2 regions of the Streptomyces sp. NPDC003284 genome follow, and region 1 is predicted to be linked to the other one. Evidence: riboswitches for the same ligand, from Rfam matches in the RefSeq annotation. Region 1 holds a riboswitch; the other holds the start of a gene.

What was found. A riboswitch is a leader RNA that binds a small molecule or an ion and turns the genes downstream of it on or off. The one in region 1 is predicted to bind fluoride.
Region 2: it holds a riboswitch for fluoride, as region 1 does, so the genes downstream of both, ACWDYF_RS32540 (NUDIX hydrolase) here and ACWDYF_RS01880 (inorganic diphosphatase) in region 1, are expected to answer to the same signal.

What each region holds. Positions count from the first base shown of each region.
Region 1 covers NZ_JBSFSI010000001.1:414,180-425,804, reverse strand. The annotation lists gene ACWDYF_RS01895 (MFS transporter) at 1-62, opposite strand, end outside; gene ACWDYF_RS01890 (hypothetical protein) at 59-508, opposite strand; gene ettA (energy-dependent translational throttle protein EttA) at 531-2,198, opposite strand; fluoride riboswitch at 2,239-2,302, opposite strand; fluoride riboswitch at 2,415-2,481, shown strand; gene ACWDYF_RS01880 (inorganic diphosphatase) at 2,507-2,998, shown strand; fluoride riboswitch at 3,067-3,147, shown strand; gene ACWDYF_RS01875 (DUF2180 family protein) at 3,310-3,516, shown strand; gene ACWDYF_RS01870 (TioE family transcriptional regulator) at 3,667-4,437, opposite strand; gene ACWDYF_RS01865 (erythromycin esterase family protein) at 4,518-5,747, shown strand; gene ACWDYF_RS01860 (MBL fold metallo-hydrolase) at 5,810-7,036, opposite strand; gene ACWDYF_RS01855 (TetR/AcrR family transcriptional regulator) at 7,174-7,794, shown strand; gene ACWDYF_RS01850 (SGNH/GDSL hydrolase family protein) at 7,881-8,666, opposite strand; gene ACWDYF_RS01845 (tyrosine-protein phosphatase) at 8,917-9,714, shown strand; gene ACWDYF_RS01840 (DUF6126 family protein) at 9,745-9,864, opposite strand; gene ACWDYF_RS01835 (helix-turn-helix domain-containing protein) at 9,861-10,484, opposite strand; gene ACWDYF_RS01830 (aspartate aminotransferase family protein) at 10,571-11,625, opposite strand, start outside.
Region 2 covers NZ_JBSFSI010000023.1:97,219-108,843, forward strand. The annotation lists gene ACWDYF_RS32490 (respiratory chain complex I subunit 1 family protein) at 1-220, shown strand, start outside; gene ACWDYF_RS32495 (hypothetical protein) at 220-903, shown strand; gene ACWDYF_RS32500 (proton-conducting transporter transmembrane domain-containing protein) at 923-2,395, shown strand; gene ACWDYF_RS32505 (hydrogenase large subunit) at 2,392-3,918, shown strand; gene ACWDYF_RS32510 (NADH-quinone oxidoreductase subunit B family protein) at 3,915-4,772, shown strand; gene ACWDYF_RS32515 (proton-conducting transporter transmembrane domain-containing protein) at 4,765-6,834, shown strand; gene ACWDYF_RS32520 (universal stress protein) at 6,887-7,348, shown strand; gene ACWDYF_RS32525 (DUF190 domain-containing protein) at 7,407-7,757, shown strand; gene ACWDYF_RS32530 (DUF211 domain-containing protein) at 7,802-8,086, shown strand; gene ACWDYF_RS32535 (hypothetical protein) at 8,098-8,628, shown strand; fluoride riboswitch at 8,710-8,773, shown strand; gene ACWDYF_RS32540 (NUDIX hydrolase) at 8,804-9,319, shown strand; gene ACWDYF_RS32545 (diacylglycerol/lipid kinase family protein) at 9,344-10,315, shown strand; gene ACWDYF_RS32550 (manganese efflux pump MntP) at 10,350-10,925, opposite strand; gene ACWDYF_RS32555 (MutS-related protein) at 10,889-11,625, opposite strand, start outside.

The sequences.
Region 1 (11,625 bases):
ATGAGCAGCACGAAGCGCAGCGCGGTGCCGCCCGCCGGGCCGCGGCGGCCGGCGCCGCTCACCGCTTCGGGTCCGCCGGTGGCTCCGGGGAGCCGTGCGCGAGCCCGCGGCCCGTGCTCCGGCCGGAGCCGTCCGCGCCGCCGTCCGGCGGGAGGCCGCAGGGGACGTCGGTGACGCGGCGGCGGCGCAGGCCCGCGTGGCGGGCCAGGGCGCGGGCGGCGCCGTGCAGGGTGCGATAGGCGCCGATCTCGTGGGCGGTGCCCGCGGGGACGGCGACCCAGCGGGCGCGGCGGCCGTCGCGGTGGTGGCGGGCGCGGCCGAGCGGGCGTCCGCCGACCGCGACGACCTGGATGACGAAGTGGCCGGGGAAGAGCGGGGTGCAGGCCAGGCGGCCGGTGCGGGCGAGCCGGCCGAGGGCCTGCTCCTCGCGCAGGTGCCACTCGGCGTTGACGACGGTGACGCGGGCCGTGCGCAGGGCCGCCACCGCCGCCCGGTCGAGGTCTGTCATGGCGCGGTGCTCCTGTCGGGCGTCAGCCGCGGACCAGCCGCCGGTGGGTGACCGGGTGCGGGCGGGCGGCCTCCTCGCCCAGACGCTGCCGCTTGTTGGCCTCGTAGTCGGCGAAGTTGCCCTCGAACCAGAACCAGTGGGCGCCGCCCTCCCAGGCGAGCACATGGGTGGCGACGCGGTCCAGGAACCACCGGTCGTGCGCGGTGATCACGGCGCAGCCGGGGAAGGCGAGCAGCGCGTGCTCCAGCGAGGCCAGGGTCTCCACGTCGAGGTCGTTGGTCGGCTCGTCCAGCAGCAGCAGGTTGCCGCCCTGCTTGAGGGTGAGCGCCAGGTTGAGCCGGTTGCGCTCGCCGCCGGACATCAGGCCGACGGGCTTCTGCTGGTCGGCGCCCTTGAAGCCGAAGGTGGCGACATAGGCGCGCGAGGGCAGTTCCACACCGCCGACGCGCAGGTGCTCCTGGCCGCCGGAGACCGCCTCCCACACGCCGGCGGCCGGGTCGAGCCCGGCGCGGTCCTGGTCGGCGTAGGAGATGCGGACCGTGTCGCCCAGGCGCAGGGTGCCGCTGTCGGGCCGCTCCTCGCCGACGATCATCCTGAAGAGCGTCGTCTTGCCGACGCCGTTGGGGCCGATCACGCCGACGAGGCCGCCGCGCGGCAGCGAGAAGGACAGGTCCTCCATCAGCAGCCGGTCGCCGTGGCCCTTGGTGAGGTGGTCGGCCTCCAGGACGAGGCTGCCCAGGCGCGGGCCCGGCGGGATCCGGATCTCCTCGAAGTCCGGTTCGCGGCGGCGCGCGGCCTCGCTCGCCAGTTCCTCGTAGCGCTGCACGCGTGCCTTGGAGGCGGCCTGCCGGCCCTTGGCGCCCGCGCGCACCCAGGCCAGTTCCTCGGCGAGCCGCTTCTGCCGCTTGGCGTCCTTGCGGCCCTCCACCTGGAGGCGGGCGGCCTTGGTCTCCAGGTAGGTGGAGTAGTTCCCCTCGTAGGGGTGGACGCGGCCGCGGTCGATCTCCAGGATCCAGCGGGCGACGTTGTCCAGGAAGTACCGGTCGTGGGTGACCGCGACGACCGTGCCCGGGTAGTCGGCCAGGTGCTGTTCCAGCCAGGCCACGGACTCGGCGTCCAGGTGGTTGGTCGGCTCGTCCAGGAGCAGCAGGTCCGGCTGGGACAGCAGCAGCCGGCACAGCGCGACCCGGCGGCGCTCACCGCCCGACAGTCCGCGGACCGGGGTGCCGGGCGGCGGGCAGCGCAGGGCGTCCATGGCCTGCTCCAGGCGGGAGTCGATGTCCCAGGCGCCCGCGTGGTCCAGGGCCTCCTGGAGCGCGCCGAGTTCGTCCAGGAGGTCCTGCGCCTCCGGTCCTTCGGCCCGGCCGAGGCGCGCGGTGACCTCCTCGTAGCGGCGCAGCATGTCCCGGACGCCCGCGACGCCCTCCTCGACGTTGTCCCGGACGGTGGCCGTGTCGTCGAGCCGGGGCTCCTGCTCCAGGATGCCGACGCGGGTGTCCGGGGCCGGGGCCGCCTGCCCGCGCGCGGGCTGTTCGCGTCCCGCCATGATCCGCAGGAGGGTGGACTTGCCCATGCCGTTGGGGCCGACCACGCCGATCTTGGCGCCGGGCCGGAACGAGAGGGTGACGTCGTCCAGGACGACCTTGTCGCCGTGGGCCATCCGCACGTTGCGCATCGTGTACGCGTACATCCGCGATGCCTCCGTAACCGGGCCGCCGGGGAGGCGGCCGTCGTTCACAGAGGCCATCAGCACGGGGTGTGCGGTCAAGGGCGAGCCTCATCGCCGTCTCCGTCCATGGTGCCCACAGCGGGCGTCCGCGCGCCAGCCCGAGCCGCCCGCACCCGGTGGCGACGGACGTCAGGTGGACAAGGCAGGCATATCCGGCGGCCGGGCCGGGGAGAATGAACGTGCCGGGGCGATGGGGCTCGCCCGTGACCGCACGGACCGCCGTGCTGATGGCCTCTACGTGGACCGCCGTACCACGGGAGGAGCCTGCGATGGAGATCATGGTCATGGTGGCGGCGACGGTCGGATCGCCGTTCGCACCGCACGACGGATCGGACGGGCACGACGTGGCCGCCGCGGGCTCGACCCGCGTGACCGGCTACCCGGTCGGCGCCGGCCGGATCGACGACACCCTCACCGAGGACGGCGAGCCGACCGCCGTCCTGCTGCTGATGGAGGAACCGGCGCTGCCGGGCCGGACCGTGCGGGCCCGGCCGGTCGCGCTGGTGCACGCGCTCAGGGACGGCCGTCCGTGCCCGGAGCTGGTGTGTGTACCGGCGCACGACGCCAACTTCGCGGCCCTCACCGGCGTACGGGCGCTGCGTGCCTGGCATGCGGACGAGGGCACCCTCGCCACCGTGCTGCACCGGCTCGACCCGGCGCACCACTGGCGGGTCGAGGAGTGCGAAGACCCCGCGGCCGCCGAGGAGTTCCTGACCCGGGCCCGGCAGGCGTACGCGCGTCTCACGGGCTGTCTGGACTAGACCCGCGCCGCGGGGCCGGGACACCGATGGCGGCGGCGGCCTTGACCGGCGCCGCCCGGACCGGTTCACTCGGACTCGGCGATGGATCCCGCCTGGGCCGTTCTCCGGCCCGAACCGCCCTCCTCCGGGCTGATGGTTCCTGACCGACGTCAGGACCGCATGCCCTCGGGAGGTACCCACGTGGACGCTTCGCCGTCGTCCGTGCACGCTCACGGACCCACTCCCCCGCACCGCCCGGAGCGCCGCCCGCGTCCGGGGCACCCGCCGGGTGCGCCGCGCCCGTCCGGCCCCGACCGGGACGGAGCGATGCGATGATCTGCTTCGACTGTCAGGAACTCGACGTCACGACGGCCGCCGTCGCCGTCTGCCGTACGTGCGGCGCGGGGATCTGCCGCGGTCACGGGCGGCCCACTCCGCAGACGCTGCACGACCTGACCGGGGCCGGTCTGGCCACCAAGCCGCGTGCAGCGCGGCGGATGGTGTGCCGCACCTGCCTCGCCGCGGAGCGCAGCGGGTGACCGGTTCCCGGCACCTGCCCCGACCGCCCTTCAGCGCGGGTCCCTCCGAGGCGCACACCCGCGCGCCCCGGTCGCGAGAAGGGCACAGGTGAGGGGTGCGCCGTGTCCTGACCGGCGCACCCCTCACCCCATCCTCGCGCGCTCCGTCCGTCAGCCGCGCTCGCGCAGATACGCGTCCAGTTCGGCGGCCCCGGCCAGCAGGGCGCGCCCGCGGTCGCTGAGCCGGTCCCGCCAGTCGCGCAGGGTGGCCTCCAGCGGTTCGGGGCCGCCCGCCGCGCGGACCCGTTCGATCAACGGCGCGATCTGCTCCAGCGGATGGCCGCCGCGTCTGAGCTGGTGCACCAGCCGGGCGTCGCGCACGGCGGCCTCGTCGTACACCCGGTAGCCGGTGCGCGGATCGCGGCGCGGGCGGACCAGTCCGGCGCGCTCCCACTTGCGCAGGGTCGCGGGCCGGATGCCGAGCCGCCCGGCCAGCGGGCCGATGAAGCCGCCCGAGGTCCCGGCCCGCGGACCGGAGTCCCCGGCGCGCGGGGCGGAGGCGGGCACCGGGCCGGAACCGGGCGCGGCGGGTGTGTTGAGGCCCCGGAGGGCCTGTTCGACCGCCTGGAGGGTCAGCCGGTCCTCCAGGAGCTGGGCGTGGCTCTCGTCGATCAGGCGCAGTGCCTCCTCCACCGCGCCCTCCCCGACCGCCCGCATCACCGCGGCCGCCGTGCGGTGGCCGTGGCCGGGCACCAGGGCGAGGAAGGTGCGCAGGGCGCGCGCGTGCAACGGGGTGTAGGTGCGGTAGCCGTGCTCGGTGCGGGCGGCGGCCGGGAGGATGCCGGCCTCCTCGTAGTTCCTGACCGCCTGGGTCGACACCCCGTGCGCACGGGCCAGGTCGACCGGCCTGAGCCGTCGGGTGCTTTGAGGGTTGGACTCCATGATCCTGCCGTTTTCCGGGGCTCTTGAAGGGGGTGGTCGGAAAAAGTTTCCACGGAGGGTTCAACGATAGCGTTGAAGGCATGGCTACCGGTATCAGGAACACCGCCCATGCCGTGGACGCCGCCGCCGTGCTGCGGCTGCTCCCGTCCCGGCCCCGGATCCTCGCCCTGGGCGAGCCCACCCACGGCGAGGACGCGCTCCTCGCACCGCGCGACGCGCTGTTCCGGCAACTCGTCGAGGAAGAGGGGTACCGCACCATCGCGATCGAGAGCGACTGTCTGCGGGGCCTGGCCGTGGACGACTACGTCACCTGGGGCAGGGGCTCCCTGGACGAGGTGATGGAGCGCGGCTTCAGTCACGAGTGGTTCAACGTGTCGGCGCCCAACCGTGAACTGGTGCGCTGGATGCGGGAGTTCAACGAGGGGCGACCGCTGTCCGAGCGGGTGCGCTTCGCCGGGATCGACGGCCCGCTGGAGATGACCGGCGCCGAGAGCCCCCGGCACGCCCTGACCGCGCTGCACGCCTTTCTCGCCGCCCGGGTGGACGCCGGTCTGCTTCCGTGCGCCGCGCCGGAGCTGGACCGGCTGCTCGGCGCCGACGGCCGCTGGAGCGAACCGGCCGCGATGCGGGACCCGGCCCGGTCGGTGGGGCGCTCGGCCGAGGCCGCGCGGCTCCGGCTGATCGCCGACGACCTGGTGACGCTGCTCGACACCCAGACACCGCTGCTCATGGAGGCGGCCGCGCCACCGGAGCTGGAACGGGCGCGCCTGTACGGGCGTACCGCCGCCGGGCTGCTGCGCTACCACTCCCGGACGGCCGACACCTCACCGGCCCGGATGACCTGGCTGGTGGCCCTGCGGGACCGGATGATGGCGGCCAACCTGCTGGCCCTCGCCGAACGCGGCCCGGTCCTGGTCCACGCCCACAACGGCCATCTCCAGCGGGAGCAGAGCACCATCCGCATGGACGGCACTCCTGTGCGGTGGTGGAGCGCGGGCGCGCTGGTGGGCGCCCGCCTGGGCGAGCGGTACGCGTTCCTGGCCACCGCCCTCGGCACGCTCCGCCACCGGGGCGTGGACATCCCGCCGCCGGACACCCTCGAAGGGATCCTGTACGCCCTCCCGGGAGCCGACTGTCCCCGTGTCGTCGACGCGCGCGGCCTTGCGGACGCCCTCGCGAGCGGCATCCCGCCCGTCCCCCGGCAGTCGCCGTACCACGGCTACGCCCCGCTCGACCCGGCGCACCTGGCCCGGACCGACGGGATCGTGTTCGTGAAGGACGTCCCGGAGGCCGGACGGGCGCACACCTGACAGCAGGGCGCGGCGGAGGCCGCACGGGCGCGGCGGGTGGCTCAGTCCTCGTCAGTCTTCGTTCAGTCCTCGGCCAGCAGGTCGAGGCCGCGGGCGGTGCTCAGGCCCAGTTCGGGCGCCGGCCACCTGCGGGCGCGGGCCGACCGGGACACGTCGCGCCACCACGGGAGCGCGGGCAGCTCACCGGCCGGTTCGAAGGGCCGGCCCGGGACGGGCAGGGCCAGTGCCTGGCCGACCGCGTCCGCCGCGGCCAGCGCCCACTCCGCCGGTTCCGACCAGGGGTGCAGGGCGAGGTTGAACGTCCCCCAGTGGATGGGCAGCATGACGCCCTCGGCCCGGCCCTGTTGCAGGTCGAGGTGGCTCTGCACGCCCTGGGTGGGGTTCATGTGGATGTCCGGCCAGGCGCCCGGCAGCGGCCCGGCGTCCGGCTGGTCCTCGGGCCAGAAGTCGGAGTACGCGCCGAGCTGGATCATCGTGGCGTCGAAGGGGCCGTGGTCGGCGCCGATGTCCCGGAAGCCGTCGAAGTAGCCGGTGTCGCCGCTGTGGTAGACGCGGTGCTCGTCACCGGCGACGACCCAGGAGGCCCACAGGGTGTGCTGGGTGTTGCGCAGGCCGCGGCCGCAGAAGTGCCGGGCGGGGGTGGCGGTCAGGGTCAGTCCGCCGACCTTGGTGGCCTCGTGCCAGTCCAGTTCGCGCAGCCGGTCGGCGGAGACACCCCAGTGTTCGAGGTGGGCGCCGACGCCGAGCGGCACCGCGAAGAGGGTGTCCGTGGCGGCCAGCGCCTTGATGGTGGGCAGGTCCAGGTGGTCGTAGTGGTCGTGGGAGATGACCACCACGTCGACCGGGCCGAGCGCGGCCAGCGGCAGGGGCACCGGGTGCAGCCTGCGGGGGCCCGCGAAGGGGAACGGCGAGCAGCGCTCGCCCCACACCGGGTCGAAGAGCACCCGGTGCCCGTCGATCTCCACGAGCACACTGGAGTGCCCGAGCCAGGTCAGGCGCAGTCCGCTGGCCGCGGGACGGGCCAGGTCGGCGAAGGTGGTGGCGTGCACCGGGATATTGCCCCGGGGCGAGCGCCGGACCCGCTCGTCCTTGTCGAAGTAGTGCTTGGCGAAGTCGAGCATCGAGCCCGAGGGCCGGATGCTCGCCGGGCCTCCCGGGTTCTGGAAGACGCCGTCCTTGAAGTGCGGGGAGCGGCGGATCCGCGCCATGCGCGCACCGCCGGGGTCCACGCCGAAGGCCTCGGGCCGCAGGGCGCTCAGCCCGGGAATCGAGGGACGGAAGCCGGCCACGTTACCTCCAGGTGGGGTCGCTCAGGTGGTCCATTATGAGGGGGCCGCCGCGCCGTTCCCGGGCCGCCCCGCGCCGTCCCCGCCGGGTGCCTGGCACAGATCTTGTCTGAGAGGCAAGACCCATTAGGGTGACTCGCGTGGCGAGAGTGCGGTTGAGCGTGGCGGAGCGGCGCGAGGAGTTGCTGCGGGCCGCCATCGGGCAGATCGAGGCGCGCGGTGTGGCGGCGGTGCGGATCGCCGACGTGGCCGCGGTCCTCGGGGTGAGCAACGCGCTGGTGCTCTACCACTTCTCGACCAAGGAGAACCTGGTGGCCGCCGCGTTCGCCCGCGCCGCCGAGGACGATCTGGCGCGGCTGCGCACGCTCCTCGGGCGGCGTACGACGGCGGTGCGCAGGCTGCGGGCGGCGGTGCGCTGGTACGCGCCGACGGGCAGCGCCAAGGGCTGGCGGCTGTGGATCGAGGGCTGGGCCGCCGCGGTGCGCGAACCCGCGCTGCGGGAGGTCACCCGGGACCTGGACCGGCGCTGGAAGGCGTCGCTCACGGCGGTCGCGGCCGAGGGGGTGGCGGCGGGCGAGTTCCACTGCCCCGACCCGGCCGGTACGGCCCTGCGGCTGACGGCCTATCTGGACGGTCTCGCCGTACAGCTGACCTGCTACGGGGGCACGCTGTCCCGCACCCGGGCGCTGGAGTGGGTCGACGACGCCCTGGCCCGCGAACTGGGCCTGGACCGGGAGGCGTTGACCGCCGCGGCCCGGTGAGCGCGCCCGATGCCCCGCCGGGCTCCGGTGGGTGCGGGGGGGCCGGTGGCCGGGGCCCGCGCGCGGCGGGTCCCGGTCGGCCTGCCTCAGGCCACCGACGCGATCCGCGTCCTGATGTCGTCCGGGGACAGCGTCCCCTTGGCCGTCACGGCGTCCCCCGAGGACTCGCCCCGCAGCCGGCGGCCGATCCACGGGACCAGGTACTCGCGGGCCCAGTGGACGTCGTCGCGGCGGACCTCCAGCGTGCCGCGCGGCGGCAGCGGGGGCCAGGGCTGGTCCGGGTCGGCCGGTACGTCGACGCCGAGGACCTGTCCGGCGCGCAGCGCGACGCGGGTGTGCCCCTCGGGCGAGAGGTGCAGCCGGTCGTGGTCCCAGGCCCGCCGGTCCTGGACGGTCCTGAGCGACCACAGGTCGAGCACGGGGCAGCCGTAGCGGTCGGCGACGGCGCGCACATGCCCGTTGTACGTGGCGATCTTGCCGCGCAGGTGTTTGAGCAGGGGTACGCCGCGGGTGTCGAAGCCGGTGGTGACCAGGACGGTGCCGGCCGCCGCGGTGAGCCGGGCGACCGCCTTCTCGAACCGTTCGGCCACGTCGTCCGGGTCGGTGCCGGGCCGGATGATGTCGTTGCCGCCCGCGCAGAAGGAGATCAGGTCGGGGGCGAGTGAGGCCGCCCGCGGCACCTGGTCCGCCACGATCTGGTCGAGCAGTTTTCCGCGCACGGCGAGGTTGGTGTACCTGAAGTCGCCCTCGGGTCGCCGGTCGGCGAGCAGCACGGCGAGCCGGTCGGCCCAGCCGACGAACGCTCCGTCGGGTCCGGGGTCTCCGACGCCCTCGGTGAAGCTGTCCCCCACCGCCACGTACGACCCGATCACTGATCTGCTGTCACTCTTCGAATCGTCTGCCACGTCGGCCCATGATTCACCTTCCGATGTGACTTACGCGACCGTAGGCAGGGGTTGACGGTCGGTGAGAAAGGCCACTCCGACAGCATCGCCGAGCCGGGAATACGCCCGCCCGCACCAGGCGGTACGGCGGCTCTGCCGCCCCGGGAGGGCATGTCGTATCGTCGGGACCGCGCCCGCCGACGAGCCGCGAAGGCGGGCCGGACAGGGAGGAGCCCCCGTGACGCAGCAGGTGCCGTCGACCGAGCCGGAGCTGACCGGAGTCCGCAACTTCCGCGACGTGGGCGGGCTGCCGACCGTGGACGGGCGGCGGGTGCGGCACGGAGTGCTGTTCCGCAGCGGCCACCTGGCGCACGCCACCGAGCAGGACACCGCCTTCCTCGCCTCGCTGGGCCTGCACACCGTCTTCGACTTCCGCAACGCGGCCGACCAGAAGCTCGAAGGGCCGGACGTCGCGCTGCCCGGGGTGCGCAATGTGAACCTGCCGCTGAGCGACCCCGCCGACGGCACCGAGTTCTGGAAGATGGTCCGCGACGGCGACCTGGACCAGTTGCGGGCGATCCTGGACGGCGGCAAGGGCGCGGACCGGATGATCGCCTCCTACCGCACGATGGTCACGGAGCGCACCGCCGAGCACTCCCAGGTGCTGCACGCGCTCGCCGAGGACAGCGTCCCGGCCCTGATGCACTGCGCGGCGGGCAAGGACCGCGCCGGTCTCTCGATCGCCGTGACCCTGCTCGCGCTGGGCGTGGAGCGGGACGCGATCGTCGCGGACTACCTGGAGTCCAACGCCCTGCACCGCCGCTACAAGGTGCGCCGCAGCGGCACCTCGCCCGCGGCCCGCTCCCCCGAGGTGATGGAGCTGCTGAGCCCGCTGTTCGACGCGCGGGCGGAGTATCTGACCGCGGCCCTGGAGACCGCCGAGGAGACCTGGGGCGGGGTCGACGCCTATATGGAGCGGGGGCTCAGGCTCGCGCCGCCGGTCAGGGAGCGGCTGCGCGAGCGCCTGCTGGACTGAGCCCCGGGCCCGCCGCGTGCGGCGCCCGCCTCACTTGGCGCCGATCTCGAAGAGCAGCCAGATGAACGCGGCGAAGAGGTGTCCGACGGCGATGTAGATGATCAGCCGGACCCACAGGGCGCGCGGGAACTTCTCCTCCATGTCGCTCATGGCATCTCTCCGGTGTGGGGGCCCAGGCACAGCGCGGCCGTGGGACTTTGCAGCAGGGTGTGGACGAAGAGCAGGTCGAGCCCGTCGGGGTCCTCGGCCGCGATGCGGTGCGGGGTCAGCGAGTCGAAGTGCGCGCTGTCGCCGGGGGCGAGCAGGTGGGTGCTGTCGCCCAGGCGCAGCCGCAGCCGGCCCTTGAGGACGTACAGCCACTCCTCGCCGGGGTGCACACGTACGATGTCGCCCTGGGAGCCGTGCGGCACACGGACCCGCAGGGCCTGCATGCCGCGCCCGGGAGAGCCCGCCTGCCAGTAGGTCCAGCCGCCGGCGGGGGTGGGCTCCATGTCCCCGGAGCGCACGACGGCGTCCCGGTCGGCGGCGCTCTCGCCGAGCAGTTCGGAGACGGTCGTACCGTAGACGCGGGCGAGCGACAGGAGCATCGGCAGTGAGGGCTGGCGCTGCCCGGTCTCCAGCCGGGAGAGATGGGCGGGCGACAGCCCGGCGGCACGGGCGGCGACCTCCAGGGTGAGGGAGGCCCGGCGGCGCAGCGCGCGCAGTTGGGGCGCCACGGCGGGCAGGGTCTCGGCCTGCCCCTCCGGTGGCCCGGACTCGGGGGTGGTCATGCCTCCATTCAGCCGCAGGATTGCCCCTGGGGCAAATTTCTTGCCTCAGGGGCAAAAGCCGGCTGCCACGGCGTGCTCCGTGGCGGCTACCGGTTGGCGACCGCCTGCTTGACCAGCGTCTTTCCGAAGTCCCACATCAGGCCGCCGCCGTGCGCGTCGTCCATCACCGCCGTGAAGGCGTCCACGAACCGGTCCACGTCCGCCTCGTCGATCACCAGCGGCGGGATCAGCTTGATCACCTCCAGGTGGTCGCCGGAGACCTGGGTGAGGATCCGGTGGCGCTGGAGCAGCGGGACGACCACCATCTGCGCGAACAGGCCCTTGCGGGCCGCCTGGAGCATGGTCCAGCGCCCGCGCAGCTTCAGCGACTTCGGCCGGCCGAACTCGATGCCGATCATCAGGCCCCGGCCGCGTACGTCGGCGAGCAGCTCGTACTTGTCGGTGAGCGCCGCCAGCCGGGACTTCAGCAGGTCGCCCACGGTCCGCACGTGGGCGACGGTCTGCTCGTTCTCCATGACCGACAGCACCGCGAGACCCGCCGCCATGGCCTGCGCGTTGGAGCCGAAGCTCGCCGAGTGCACCAGCACCCGGTCGATCGAGGAGTAGACCTTCTTGAAGATCCAGTCCTTTCCGAGGGTCGCGCTCACCGGCACATAGCCGCCGGAGAGGGCCTTGGCCACGCAGACCAGGTCCGGTTCGACACCGGCCTCGTGCTGGTAGGCGTAGAAGTCGCCGGTGCGGCCGAGGCCGGTCTGCACCTCGTCGGCGATGAGCAGGGCCTTGTGCCGGTGCAGCAGCTCCTGCGCGGCCCGCAGATAGCCCGGCGGGGTCTCGTGCACGCCCTTGCCCTGGACGGGCTCCACGATCAGGGCGGCCACGTCGCCCTTCTTCAGTTCGCGGGCGAGCGCGTCGAGGTCGCCGAGCGGGACGGCGGTGTCGGGCAGCAGCGGGGCGAAGCCGTCGCGGAAGCCCTCCTCGCCGTTCACGGAGAGCGAGCCGGTGGTCAGGCCGTGGAAGGAGTGCTCGCAGTAGAGGACGCGCTGTCTGCCGGTGGCGCGGCGGGCGAACTTGAGCGCGGTCTCGACCGCCTCGGTGCCGCTGTTGCCGAAGAACACCCGGTCCAGGTGCGGGCTGTGGGCGA
Region 2 (11,625 bases), on a different contig from region 1:
CTTCCTGGCGCCCTGGGGGCTGTCCTCCACCACCGGCGTGCTCTCGGTGGTCCTGGCGATCGGCGCCCTGATCGGCAAGACGGCGCTGCTCGGCTGTGTGGTGGCCGTCATCGACAACAGCTTCGCCAAACTGCGCCTCTTCAAGATCAGTGAGTTCGTCGCGGCCGCGTTCCTGCTCGCCGTCCTCGCGGTGTTCACCCTCTATCTGGGAGGCGGCTGATGACTCCCCCGCTCGCCGCCGGCACCGCGCCCACCACCTTCGAGGGCGCCACCAACACCATCGCGGTGCTGCTCCTGCTGACCGAGTTCGCCATGCTGCGGGCCTCCCTGTCCCGCTCCCAGGTGCGTCTGTACGCGGTGCAGTCCTTCCTGGTGTCGGTGCTCGCGGTGATCGTGGCCGCCGCCCGCGACCTGCCCGAGCTGTACGCCCTGGCCGTGGTGTCGCTGCTGCTGAAGGTCGTCGCGGTGCCGTGGCTGATCGGCCGGCTGCTGCGCGACGCCCGGGTGGAGATCGCCGGGTCCGGTGCGATCGGGGTGGCCGCCGCCACCCTGCTGTCGCTCGCGCTCGCCGGGTTCGGGTTCTTCGCGGTCGGCTCGCTGGATCTGCGCAGCCGCTTCCTGCCGCCCGCCGCGCTCGGTCTTTCGGTGTCCGTCGTGCTGGTCGCGTTCGTCCTGATGATCGTGCGGCGCGACGTCGTCTCGCAGGCGGTCGGCTTCTACTCGCTGGAGAACGGCGTCTCGCTCGCCTCGCTGGTGGTGGCCGCCGGTATGCCGCTCATCATCGAGGTGGCGTTCCTGTTCGACCTGCTGGTGGCCGTCGTGGTGTTCGGCGTGCTGATGCGCGTGCACCACCACCGCACCGCGTCCCTGTCCACCGAGTCCCTGACCTCGCTCCAGGGCTGAGGGGAGGCGAGGAGAGCCCGTGACCGCCGTACTGACCCTGCTGGCCCTGCTGCCGCTGCTCCCGGCGGCGGCCGCCCTGACGGCGCCCGTGCGCCTGGCGCAGTGCCTGACCGTGGCCTCGGGCGCGGCCTGCTTCGTGCTCGCCTGCGCCCTCGTGCCCCGGGGCGGCCGGGCCGCCCTGCACACCGGCATCCTGCGCGCCGACGCCCTGTCGACAGTGTTCGTGCTGGCGACCGCGTTCGTCTACGCCTGCTGCGCCGCGCACAGCGTCGGCTATCTGCGGCACGACGAGCACAGCCGCGACTTCCCCCGCTACGCGCGCCGCTTCTACGTCGGCCTCAACCTGTTCGCCTGGTCGATGCTGTGCGCGCCGCTGGTCGACGGGCTCGCCCTGCTGTGGGTGGCCGTCGAGGTGACCACCGTCGTCTCGGCCCTGCTGGTGGCCGTGGAGAACACCGAGGGCGCCACCGAGGCGGCGTGGAAGTACGTGCTGCTCGCCTCGGCGGGGCTGGGCATCGCCCTGCTCGCCACGATCTTCATGTACTACGCGGGCTCCCGGGTGCTCGGGCAGACCTACGACCTGGGGTTCGCCCCGCTGCTTGAGGCGGCGCCGCGCCTGCCGCACACCGCGGTGCGGCTCTCGTTCGTGCTGGCCGTGCTGGGATTCGGGACCAAGGCGGGGCTGGTGCCGGTGCACACCTGGCTGCCCGACGCGCACGCCGAGGCGCCGAGCACCGTCTCCGCGATGCTCTCCGGCTCCCTGCTCGCCGTCAGCTTCTACGCCGTCCTGCGCTACCACCAGGTGGCCGCGGGCACCCTCGGCCCGCACTTCCCGCGCACCGTCCTGCTGGTGTTCGGCATCGCCTCGCTGCTGCTGGCCGCCCTGTACGTCCTGGACCAGCACGACATCAAGCGCCTGCTCGCGTACTCCAGCGTCGAGCACATGGGGATCCTCACCGTCGGTGTCGGTTTCGGCGCGCCGATCGCGCTGGCCGGGGTGCTGCTGCACGTCCTGGCGCACGCGGCCGCGAAGGGCAACGCCTTCATGGGCGCGGGTGCGCTGGTGCGCGCGTACCGCACCAAGGAGATCCGGCGGCTGCGCGGCGCCGCCCGGGTGCTGCCCTGGTCGGGTCCGATGTTCCTGGCCACGGTCCTGGCGCTGTCCGCGCTGCCGCCGTCCGGGATCTTCCGCAGCGAGTTCCAGATCGTGGCGGGCGGCCTGGAGTCGGGGCACCACGGGGTGGCGGCGGTGCTCGTGGTCCTGGTGACGCTGGCCTTCCTCGGCCTGGCGATCGCCGCCACCCAGGTCGTGCTCACCCCGGCCCCCGCGGACGGCGTGCCGGGAGCCGGGGAGCCGGGCGCGCGCAGTGTGTGGATGGTGGTGCCGGTGGCGGCGGGCCTGGTGGCGCTGGTGGTCCTGGGCGTGCATCCGCCCGACGCGCTGGCCGCGCTGCTGGCCCGGGGCGCGGCGGAACTGGGAGGCGCGTCATGAGCGCACCGGCACCGGACGGCGGCGTGCGGCGGCTGAGCACCGCCGCCTGGGGCCGGGTGCTGCGGGGCACGGCGGCGGGCGAGGGGCGGCCCGGAGCACGGTTCGCGGGCCTGTTCGGCACCGGCGGGGCGGACGGCTCGGCAGGGCTGCTCGCCGTGCTGTTCCCGCACACCGGTGCCGAGCCGCTGGTGCTGGAGACGGTCCTGCCGCCGGGGCGCCTGTCGTATCCGTCGCTGAGCCCGTGGCTCCCGGCCGCGTTCTGGTACGAGCGGGCCCTGCACGATCTGTTCGGCGTCGTCCCCGAGGGCCATCCGCGGCTCGACCCGCTGCTGCTGCCGCTCCAGGAGCCCGGCCGGACCCCGCTGCCCGGGACCGCGCGCGCCCCGGGCCCGCTCGTGCCCGACGAGGCGGCGCTCCCGCGCGCGGTCATCGGTCCGGGCGTGTTCACCATCCCGCACGGCCCGGTGCGCTCCGGTGTCGTGGAGTCCGTCGAGTACCTGGTGGAGACCCCGGGCGAGGACATCCCGCGGGTCCAGATCCGGGTGTTCCACAAGCACCGCGGCGTCTCCAAACGCTTCGAGGGCCGCACCGTCGAGGACGGCGTGGCGGCCGCCGAGCGCGTCGAGGGCATCGCCTCGGTCGCGCACGCCCTCGCGTTCTGCCACGCCGTCGAGCGGTGCGCCGGTCTCACGGTCCCGTGGGCGGCCCGTCTGGTCCGGGTGCTGTACGCCGAGCTGGAGCGGGTCGCCAACCATCTCGACGTCATGGTCAAACTCACCGACGCGGCCGGACTCGCCGTCGCCACCGCCCGGTTCGCCCTGCACAAGGAGCGCGTCCTGCGGCTGACCGGCCGCCTGTGCGGGAGCCGCTTCGGGCGGGGCACGGTCGTGCCCGGCGGTGTCAGCGGTCTGCCGTGCCTGTCCCCGGCCGCTCTCGACGGCGCGCTCGCCGCGCTGCGGGACGCCGTGCGGGCCGACTGGCGCGCCGCCCTGCACACCCCTTCCTTCCTCGACCGGCTGCGCGGCACCGGCCCGCTGCCGCCGGCCGTCGCCCGCGCGCACGGCGCACTCGGACCGCTCGGCCGGGCCTCGGGAGCGGGACCCGACGTCCGCTACGAACGCCCGTACGACGCCTATCCGTCCCTGGGGCTCGGCGCGCCGCCCGACTTCGCCGAGGGCGACGTCATGGCCCGCACCCTGGTCCGCGGGGCGGAGCTCACCCGGTCCTTCGAGCTGCTGCACCAGACCAGCGGCGAGCTGCGCGCCCTCGACGGCGACGCGGCCCTGCGCGTCCCGGTTCCGGACGCGCCGAGCGGGTTCGCGGTGGGCTCGGCCGAGGCGCCGCAGGGCGAGACGCTGTACCTGTTGCGGCTGCGGGAGGGCCGGATCAGCCGCTGTGTGCCGCGGTCGGCCTCCTTCCACAACCTCGTGCTGTTCCACGAGGTGTTCGCCGGGGACGTCCTGACCGACTTCCCGTTCATCGAGGCGAGCTTCGGTCTCTCGATCGCGGGGGTGGCGCTGTGACGCCCTGGTTCGTGCGCGGGCTGCGGGAGGGGATCGTCACCACGCACTACCCCCGCGGGACCGACCCGTACGAGCGGGACTTCCCCGCCGCCGTGACCGTGCGGCCCGCCGCGCCCCGCGTCACCCGTGCCGAGCTGGGCGGGCTCTGCCCGACCGGTGCGCTGGACGCCGCGCCCGACGGCACGCCCCGGCTGGACCGGGGGCGCTGTGTGCTGTGCCGGCGCTGTGTCCGGGTCCGCCCCGACGTGTTCGCGCCGGCGTCCGGCGCCGCGACGGCCGCCGTCGCGCGGGCGGCGCTCGTGGTGCCCGGGGCCGTGGAGGACGAGGCGGCCGTCGCCGCCCTGCGGGCCCGGCTCGCGGCGCGGACCGCGCGCTTCCGCCGCTCCCTGCACATCCGGCACGTGGACGCCGGTTCCGACGGCAGCGACGAATGGGAGATCGCCGCCCTGGTCAATCCGGTCTACGACATCCACCGGCTGGGCATGTTCCTGACGGCCAGTCCGCGCCACGCCGACGTGCTGATCGTGACCGGGGCGGGCGCCCGGGGCATGGCCGCGCCGCTGCGTCGCACCTACGAGGCGACCGCGCGGCCCGTCGTGGTGATCGCCGCCGGCACCGACGCGTGCAGCGGCGGCATGTGGGCCGGGACCTACGCGACGCACTCGGGCATCGGCGGCCTGCTGGACGTCGACATCTGGGTGCCCGGATCGCCGCCGAGCCCGTTCTCGCTGCTCCAGGCGCTGCTGCTGGCCACCGGCCGGCTCGGCCGCGCGGACCGGGAGCCCCCGGACCGGAAGCCCCCGGACGGCGGGACGGCGGACGGCGGGACGGCGGAGGGAGGCCGGGGTGAGTGAGCTGATCGCGGCCGGTCTGCTGCTGTTCGCCGCGGCCGCCCTCGTCGACGTCCTGCCGGGGCGGCGGGCACCGTACGCCGTGCCGTATCTGCTGGGCGCGGCGGGCAGCGGCTGCCTGGCCGCGGTGGGCGCCGTCGCTCTGGGCCGCCCGGGGCACGCCCCGCGCCTGGACCTCGGCGGCACCCTCGGGTTCGGCGCGGCCGCCCTGCGCGTCGACGCCCTTTCGGGCCTGTTCTGGCTGCTGACCTTCGCCGTCGCCGTCGCCGCCGGTCTCACCGCGGCGGGCTGGGCGTCCGCGCGGCGGCCCGGCCGGGGCCCGGCCGCGTACCACGCCCTGGTGCTCGCCTCCGTGGCCGTGGTGGAGAGCGCGGACAACGTCTTCCTGTTCGTCATGGCCTGGGAGGGCATCACCCTCGGCTTCTATCTGCTGACCGCCGCCGGGCACCGCCGTATCGGTCCGGCCGTGGCGACGTTCGGCTTCGGCAAGGTGTCCGGTGCCGCGCTGCTGCTCGGTCTGCTGACGGGCACCACCCGCACCGGGGACTTCTCCCTGGCCGGGCTCGCCGAACTGCCCGCGGGCGCCGCGCGTTCGGCCACCTGGGCGCTGCTCGTGCTCGCCTTCGCCGTGAAGACCGGGCTGGCTCCCGTGCAGGTGTGGCTGCCGCGCGGTTACGCCGCCGCGCCCGCGGGACTGCGTCCGGTGCTGGCCGGTGTCGCCGTCAACGCGGGCTTCTACGGGCTGTGGCGCACCTTCGCGCTGCTGGGTCCGCCGCCCGCCTGGCTCGCCGTCACCCTGCTCCTGCTGGCCGCGCTGACCGCGTTCCTCGGCATCGCCCACGCGGCCGTGCAGGCCCGGCTGGAGCGGGTCATCGCCTGCTCCAGCATCGAGAACGCGGGCCTGATCTGCACCGGGTACGCCGTCGCGCTCGTCGGCGCGCTCACGGGCAGCGAACGGCTCACCGCCGCCGGGCTGATCGCCGCCACGCTCCAGACGATCGCGCACGCGGTCGCCAAGACACTGCTCTTCGCCGGGGCCGCGGCCCTCGAAGCGGACGCCGGGACCGGCGACCTCGAACGGCTGCGCGGCACCGCGCGCCGCCTGCCGTGGGCGGCCGGCGGGCTCGCCGCCGGTGCCGTCACCCTCGCCGGGCTGCCGCCCACCGCGGGCTTCGTCTCGGAGTGGTTCCTGCTGGAGAGCCTGATGCAGCAGTTCCGGTACTCCGCCTTCCCCTATGGGCTCGCCCTCGCGGTGGCGGGCGCCCTGATCGCGCTGACCGCGGGTTTCGCCTCGGTCACCTTCGTCCGGATCGTCGGCATGGTCGTCCTCGGCCCCCGGGACGACCGTCCGGCCCGCCGCGCCCCGTGCCGGGCGGACCTGGGGGCCGCGGGGCGCGCGGGCGTCCTGCTGCTGGCCCTGGGCGGCCTGGCCGCCGCCGCCCTGACCCCGCTTCAGCTGCGGGTGATCGGCGCGGGTCTGGCACCGCTGGTGCCGCAGGAGGTCAGCGCGGGCGCGCTGGTCTCTCCCTGGGTCGTGCAGCCCGTCTTCGCCGGGTTCTCCAGCCTCTCCCCGAGCTGGCTGTGGGTGGTGATGCCGGTGCTGTGCGCGGGCGTCCTGGTGCTGCTGGTGGCGGCCTCGCGCGGCGGGGCCCTGCGGGTGCGGCGGGTCCCGGCGTGGCGTTCGGCGAGCGGCGGTGTGCACGGCGACGACCGGTACACCCCCTTCGGGTACGCCAACCCGACCCGGCGTGTCCTGGGCGCCGTGCTGCGCACCCGGACCCGCGCCACCCCTGCCGGAGAACCACCGGAACCGGGACCGGCGCGACCGGACCCGGGACCGGAGGGTGCCGGGCCGGTGCGCACGGCGGCGACCGGAGGCACCCTCGACTACGCGTCCGACGTGGTGGAGGTCGTCGAGGTGTATCTGTACCAGCCGTTCTACCGTCCGCTGCGCGCGCTGGTGGCCGCGGCCAAACGCCTCCAGTGCGGCCGCCTGGACGCCTATCTGACCTACATGCTGATCGCCCTGGTCGGCGCCCTGGCGCTTGTGGCGGCCCTGTCATGAGCGGCCCGGCGGCGGCCGTGCCCGCGACCCGTCCTCGTGAAGGAGGAGGCCCATGACCGCGTCACCGTTCCACAGGATCCTCGTCGGCTGGGACGCCTCGCCCGCCGCCCGCGCGGCGCTGGCGGCCGCGGTCGCCCTGGCGGGCGACCGGGGCGGCGTCCTGGTGCGCGCCGTGCTCGTACCGTCCGAGCACACCGAGACCGGCGGTGAGCGCACCCGCGACCTCGGCGCCCAGCGCGCCTGGGCGCAGGAGCGCTTCGACCGGGCGTGGCAGGCGCTGCCGCCCTTCGCCGGGCAGCTCCGCCTGGACTGGGGCACCGGCACGGACATCGCCGCCGACCTCGTCGCGAGCGCCGCCGAGCACGGCTGCGACCTGATCGTCCTGGGCCGCCACGGCGCGGACAGCCATCTGCGGGCCCGGCCGCTGGGCGACGTGGTGCGGCGGGTGACCGAGCGGGCCGCCCTGCCCGTGCTCGTGGTCCCCGCCGCGGCGCCCCCCGAGGACACCGGGTGAGAACGCCCCCGCACCAGGAACCCACGAGCAGTACATCAACCGAACGGAGCAACCGCGCATGAGCAGGCACACCCGCCCCGGACTGAAGGTCACCGTCCTCGTGGGCGAGAACGACACCGTGCACCACAAGCCCCTGGCCACCGAGATCGTGCACCGCGCGCACAAGGCGGGCATCGCCGGGGCCAGCGTCTTCCGCGGTGTCGAGGGCTACGGCGCCCACTCCCGCATCCACACCCAGCGCATCCTGTCCCTGAGCGAGGACCTGCCCATGGCGGTCGTCTTCGCCGACTCCCCGGAGAAGGTACGGGCGTTCTTGCCGGAGCTCGACGGGATCGTCTCCGAAGGGGCGGCCATCCTGGAGGAATGCGAACTGGTCCGCTTCGGCCCGGACGACCGTCCCGGCGCGTAGGCACACCGACAGGACACGCAGGCACTTCGACAAGGACACCGCTCATGCCGATCCGCCGACTGGTCCTCGATGTCGACATGGCCATCAGCGAGCCGAGCCTCACCCATCTGGCGCAGAAGATCGAGAACGTGCCGGGCGTCCAGGCCGTCAACATCTCCGTGACCGAGATCGACGTCGAGACCATCGGGACCGACGTCACCATCGAGGGCGACGACCTGGACCTGCCGGCCATCCAGCGGGCCATCGAGCACGCCGGTGCCGTCGTGCACAGCACCGACGAGGTGGTCGCGGGCGCCTACACACTCGACCGGACCCCCCGCAAGAGATGACCGTCTCCGTCATGAGGGCCGCCGAGACCGTCCGGCTCCCCCTCGTCCTCGGGATCACCGACGGCCTGCTCAACGCCCTCACCCTCGCCTCCGCCTCCCTCACCGGGTCCGGCACACCGGTCAGCTGGAGCCTGGCGGTGCGGGTCGGCTGTGCCGCGCTGGTCACCTCCGCCTTCACCGTCATGGTGGCCGACTACGCCGAACGCCGGGCCCATCTCGCGCACATCACCCGGCAGCTCAGCCTCGGCCACGACCGGAAGATGGCCACCACGCACCTGGGGCGGCTCGCCCTGCTGCGGTCCTGGCGGGCCGCGCTCGTCGCCTGTGCGGCCAGCTTCGCGGGGGCCGCGCTGCCGCTCGCGCTGGGCGCGGTCCTGCCCGGCCCGCCGTGGATCGTCGTGGCCCTCGCCGTCCTCGCCCTGTCCGTCCTCGGCGCCGCACTCGCCCGTCTCCTGACCGCCCGCCCCGTCCTGTGGGCGCTGGCCATGGCGGCGGGCGGCGTCGCGACCACCTGGGTCGGCATCCGGCTGCGCATCGCGTGACCGGCCGGGCCGCGCGCGGGGTCCGCCGGGCCGCGCGGAGGACTTGCGGACGGACCGGGGACGTACGCCACAATGGGAGGGCGTCGCCATGGCGATGGGGCTCGCCACAACCGCAGGACCTCCTGCTGATGGCCTCTACCGGTAACACCCGCACATCATCTGCGAGGAGATCGGCATGAGGATGCCCGACGATGTCCTGCTGCGCTGCTCCGCCGTCGTCTTCCGGGGCGAGTCGGTGCTGCTCGTCCACCGCACCGCGCGGGGCGCGGACGACTGGGTGCTGCCCGGCGGCACCCCCCGCGCGGGCGAGAGCATGGTGGCCTGCGCCCGCCGCGAGACCCGCGAGGAGACCGGCCTCGCGGTGGAACCGGCCCGGGTCGCGTTCGTCCTGGAGGCCGTCGATCCGGACAGCGGGCGGCGGACCGTGGACCTGGTGTTCACCGCGGGCCGCGCGCCCGGCCAGACGCCCGCCTCCCGGGAGGAGGGCATGACGGCCGAGTTCGTGGCGTTCCCCCGGCTGCGCGAGCTCGACATGAAACCGCCGCTGGCGGGCCATCTGCCGGGCCTCTTCCACCGGGGCGGGCGCCGGTACGCGCCCTACCTGGGCAACCTGTGGCGCCCGCAGAACGGCACCCGGGTCACCCGCGCCCTGTCGGCGCTGCCCCTGCTCCCCCCGTTCCGTTCCCGGTGACGCCCGGACGGGGCTGAGCGCGCCATGGCCGCGGAGCGTCGGGGCCGTCCGGCGCCGATGGGGCGCGCGGACCCGTCCCGCGTACGGCCGCTGCCCGGCGGGGCCGGACTGCGGGTGGTGGCCAACCCGGCCGCGACCGGCGCGGAGCGCGCCCTCGCCGAGTTGCGGAGCCTGCTGCCCCGGGCCCGCCCGGTCACCGTCCGCTCCCCCGACGGCCTGCCCGCCGCCCTGGAGGCGGCCGCCCGCTCGGCGGCCGAGGCGGGCGGGGCGCTGGGGGTGGTCGGCGGTGACGGCTCGGTCAACGCGGCGGCCCGCGCCGCGCTGCGCCACGGCCTCCCGCTCGCCGTCTTCCCCGGCGGCGCGCTCGACCACTTCGCCGGTACGGCCGGTCTGCGTTCCGTCTCCGTGGCGGCCGCCGCCGTGCAGGAGGGCCGGGGAGCGGCCGTCGACGTGGCCCTGATCGGCACGCCGGGCGCCCACCGGCCGCCCCGGGTGTTCCTGAACACCTTCGCCCTGGGTGCCTACGCCGATCTGGTCCGCTTGCGGGAACTGGTCCGCCGCCGCTGCGGACGGCGGGCCGCCACGGCGCTGGCGCTGCCCCTGGCCAGCGGCACCGCCCGGCCCTTCACGCTGCGCCTGGACGGCACACCACGCCGCCTCTGGCTCCTCTTCGCGGGAAACGGCGTGTACCGGCAGCACTCCCTGCACGCCCTGCCGACGCGCGAGCGGCTGTCGGACGGCCTGCTCGACGTGCGGCTGCTCGACGCGGACGCCGGGCAGCGGCACGGGCGGCTGGCCGCCCTCCTGGCCGAGGCGGTCGACGCACCGCACGCGCTCGTCCTTCCCGAACAGCACGTCGTGCCCCGGCTGCGGCTGACCGGCCTGCGCGGTCTGACCTACGCCTACGACGGCGAGACGGCCACCGCCCCCGACGCGCTGACCCTGACGGCTGCGCCCGCCGCCCTGCTGCTGTACCGCCCGGTGCCCGCGGAGTGACCGTGGGGCCGGGCGGCGCGGGCCCGGAACCGGGCTATGTCCCGGTCGCCTCGTGCACACCGACACCGATCAGCACGGCGGCGGCGACGGCGGGCGACCAGGCGCCGACGACCCTGGCGGCCACCCCGGTCCCCAGTCTGTTGCCGAGCCAGATCATCGCGTAGCCCCAGAACGTGACGGCCGCGGCGACGCCCCACAGCGGGACCGCCGCCGAGACCGTGGCCCCGAAGCCGTTGGCGACATTGGTGAACGACAGGCCGACGCCGAGCAGCAGGCCCTGGCGCGGGCCGGGGGGCGCGGACACCGGCGGCGCGGTGCGGTGGACGCGGCGGGGCCGTACGTACATCTGGTACAGGTAGAGGAGCGCCACCGACACGAGCACCCCGCACGCAACCAGGCCGGCGGCGGCCGGTGGCACCCGGCGTGAGACGAGGTCTCCCCCGTACGCGCCCAGCAGGACGCTGCCCAGGCCGACCGTGTTGACGAGCGCGTTGATCCGGTGCGGGAACCTGATCCCGGCGACACCGTAGGCGAGGCCCACCCCCCAGTTGTCGAAGTTGGCCGCCAGGCCGATCAGATCGGCCGTGACCGCGGTGCGCAGCCAGTCCATGGGCGTCCCGTTCCGCGCTCGTCGAGGGGTGCCGCGCCCACCGGAGCCGTCGGCCGCTCGCCGAAGACGCGCGCGTACAGATCGGCGCCGTGGGCGGTGGGTTCGGGCGGGCCCTCGACCAGCCGGTGGGTGCGGCGGCCGTCGGGGGTGCGCTCGGCGCGCAGGAACACGGTCCCGGCGCCGTGCGGGCGGTGCGTGTACAGGCCGTGGGACAGCTCGTAGAGGTGGGTGACGCACACCGCCTTCACCCCCGCCTCGGTCAGGGCGCCGAGGATCTGCCGGTGGATCTCCGCGCCCTCCCGCTCGTCGGTGGCGGCGAACGACTCGTTGAACAGGACGAGGCCGCGCGCGGTGAGGCGGTCGGCGATGCCGCTCATCCGTGCCAGCTCCTCGTCCAGTTTGCCGCTGACCAGGTCCGGGTCCTCCTCCCGCCGGAAGTGGGTGAACACCTGGTCGCGCGGGTCGGCGGCGAAGGAGACGGCGGCGGCGAACATGCCGCTCTGCGCCATGAGATGGGCCAGTCCCACGGCGCGCAGGAAGGTGGACTTGCCGCCCTCGTTGGCCCCCGTGACCACCAGCAGCCGGGCCCCGTCCGCGTCCACGTCGCTGCCGACGACGGGGCCGGTGCCGCGCAGCGCGAGACACACGTCGTACAGGCCGCGGCAGGTGAGGACCGGTGTGCCCGGGGGCGCGGGATCGG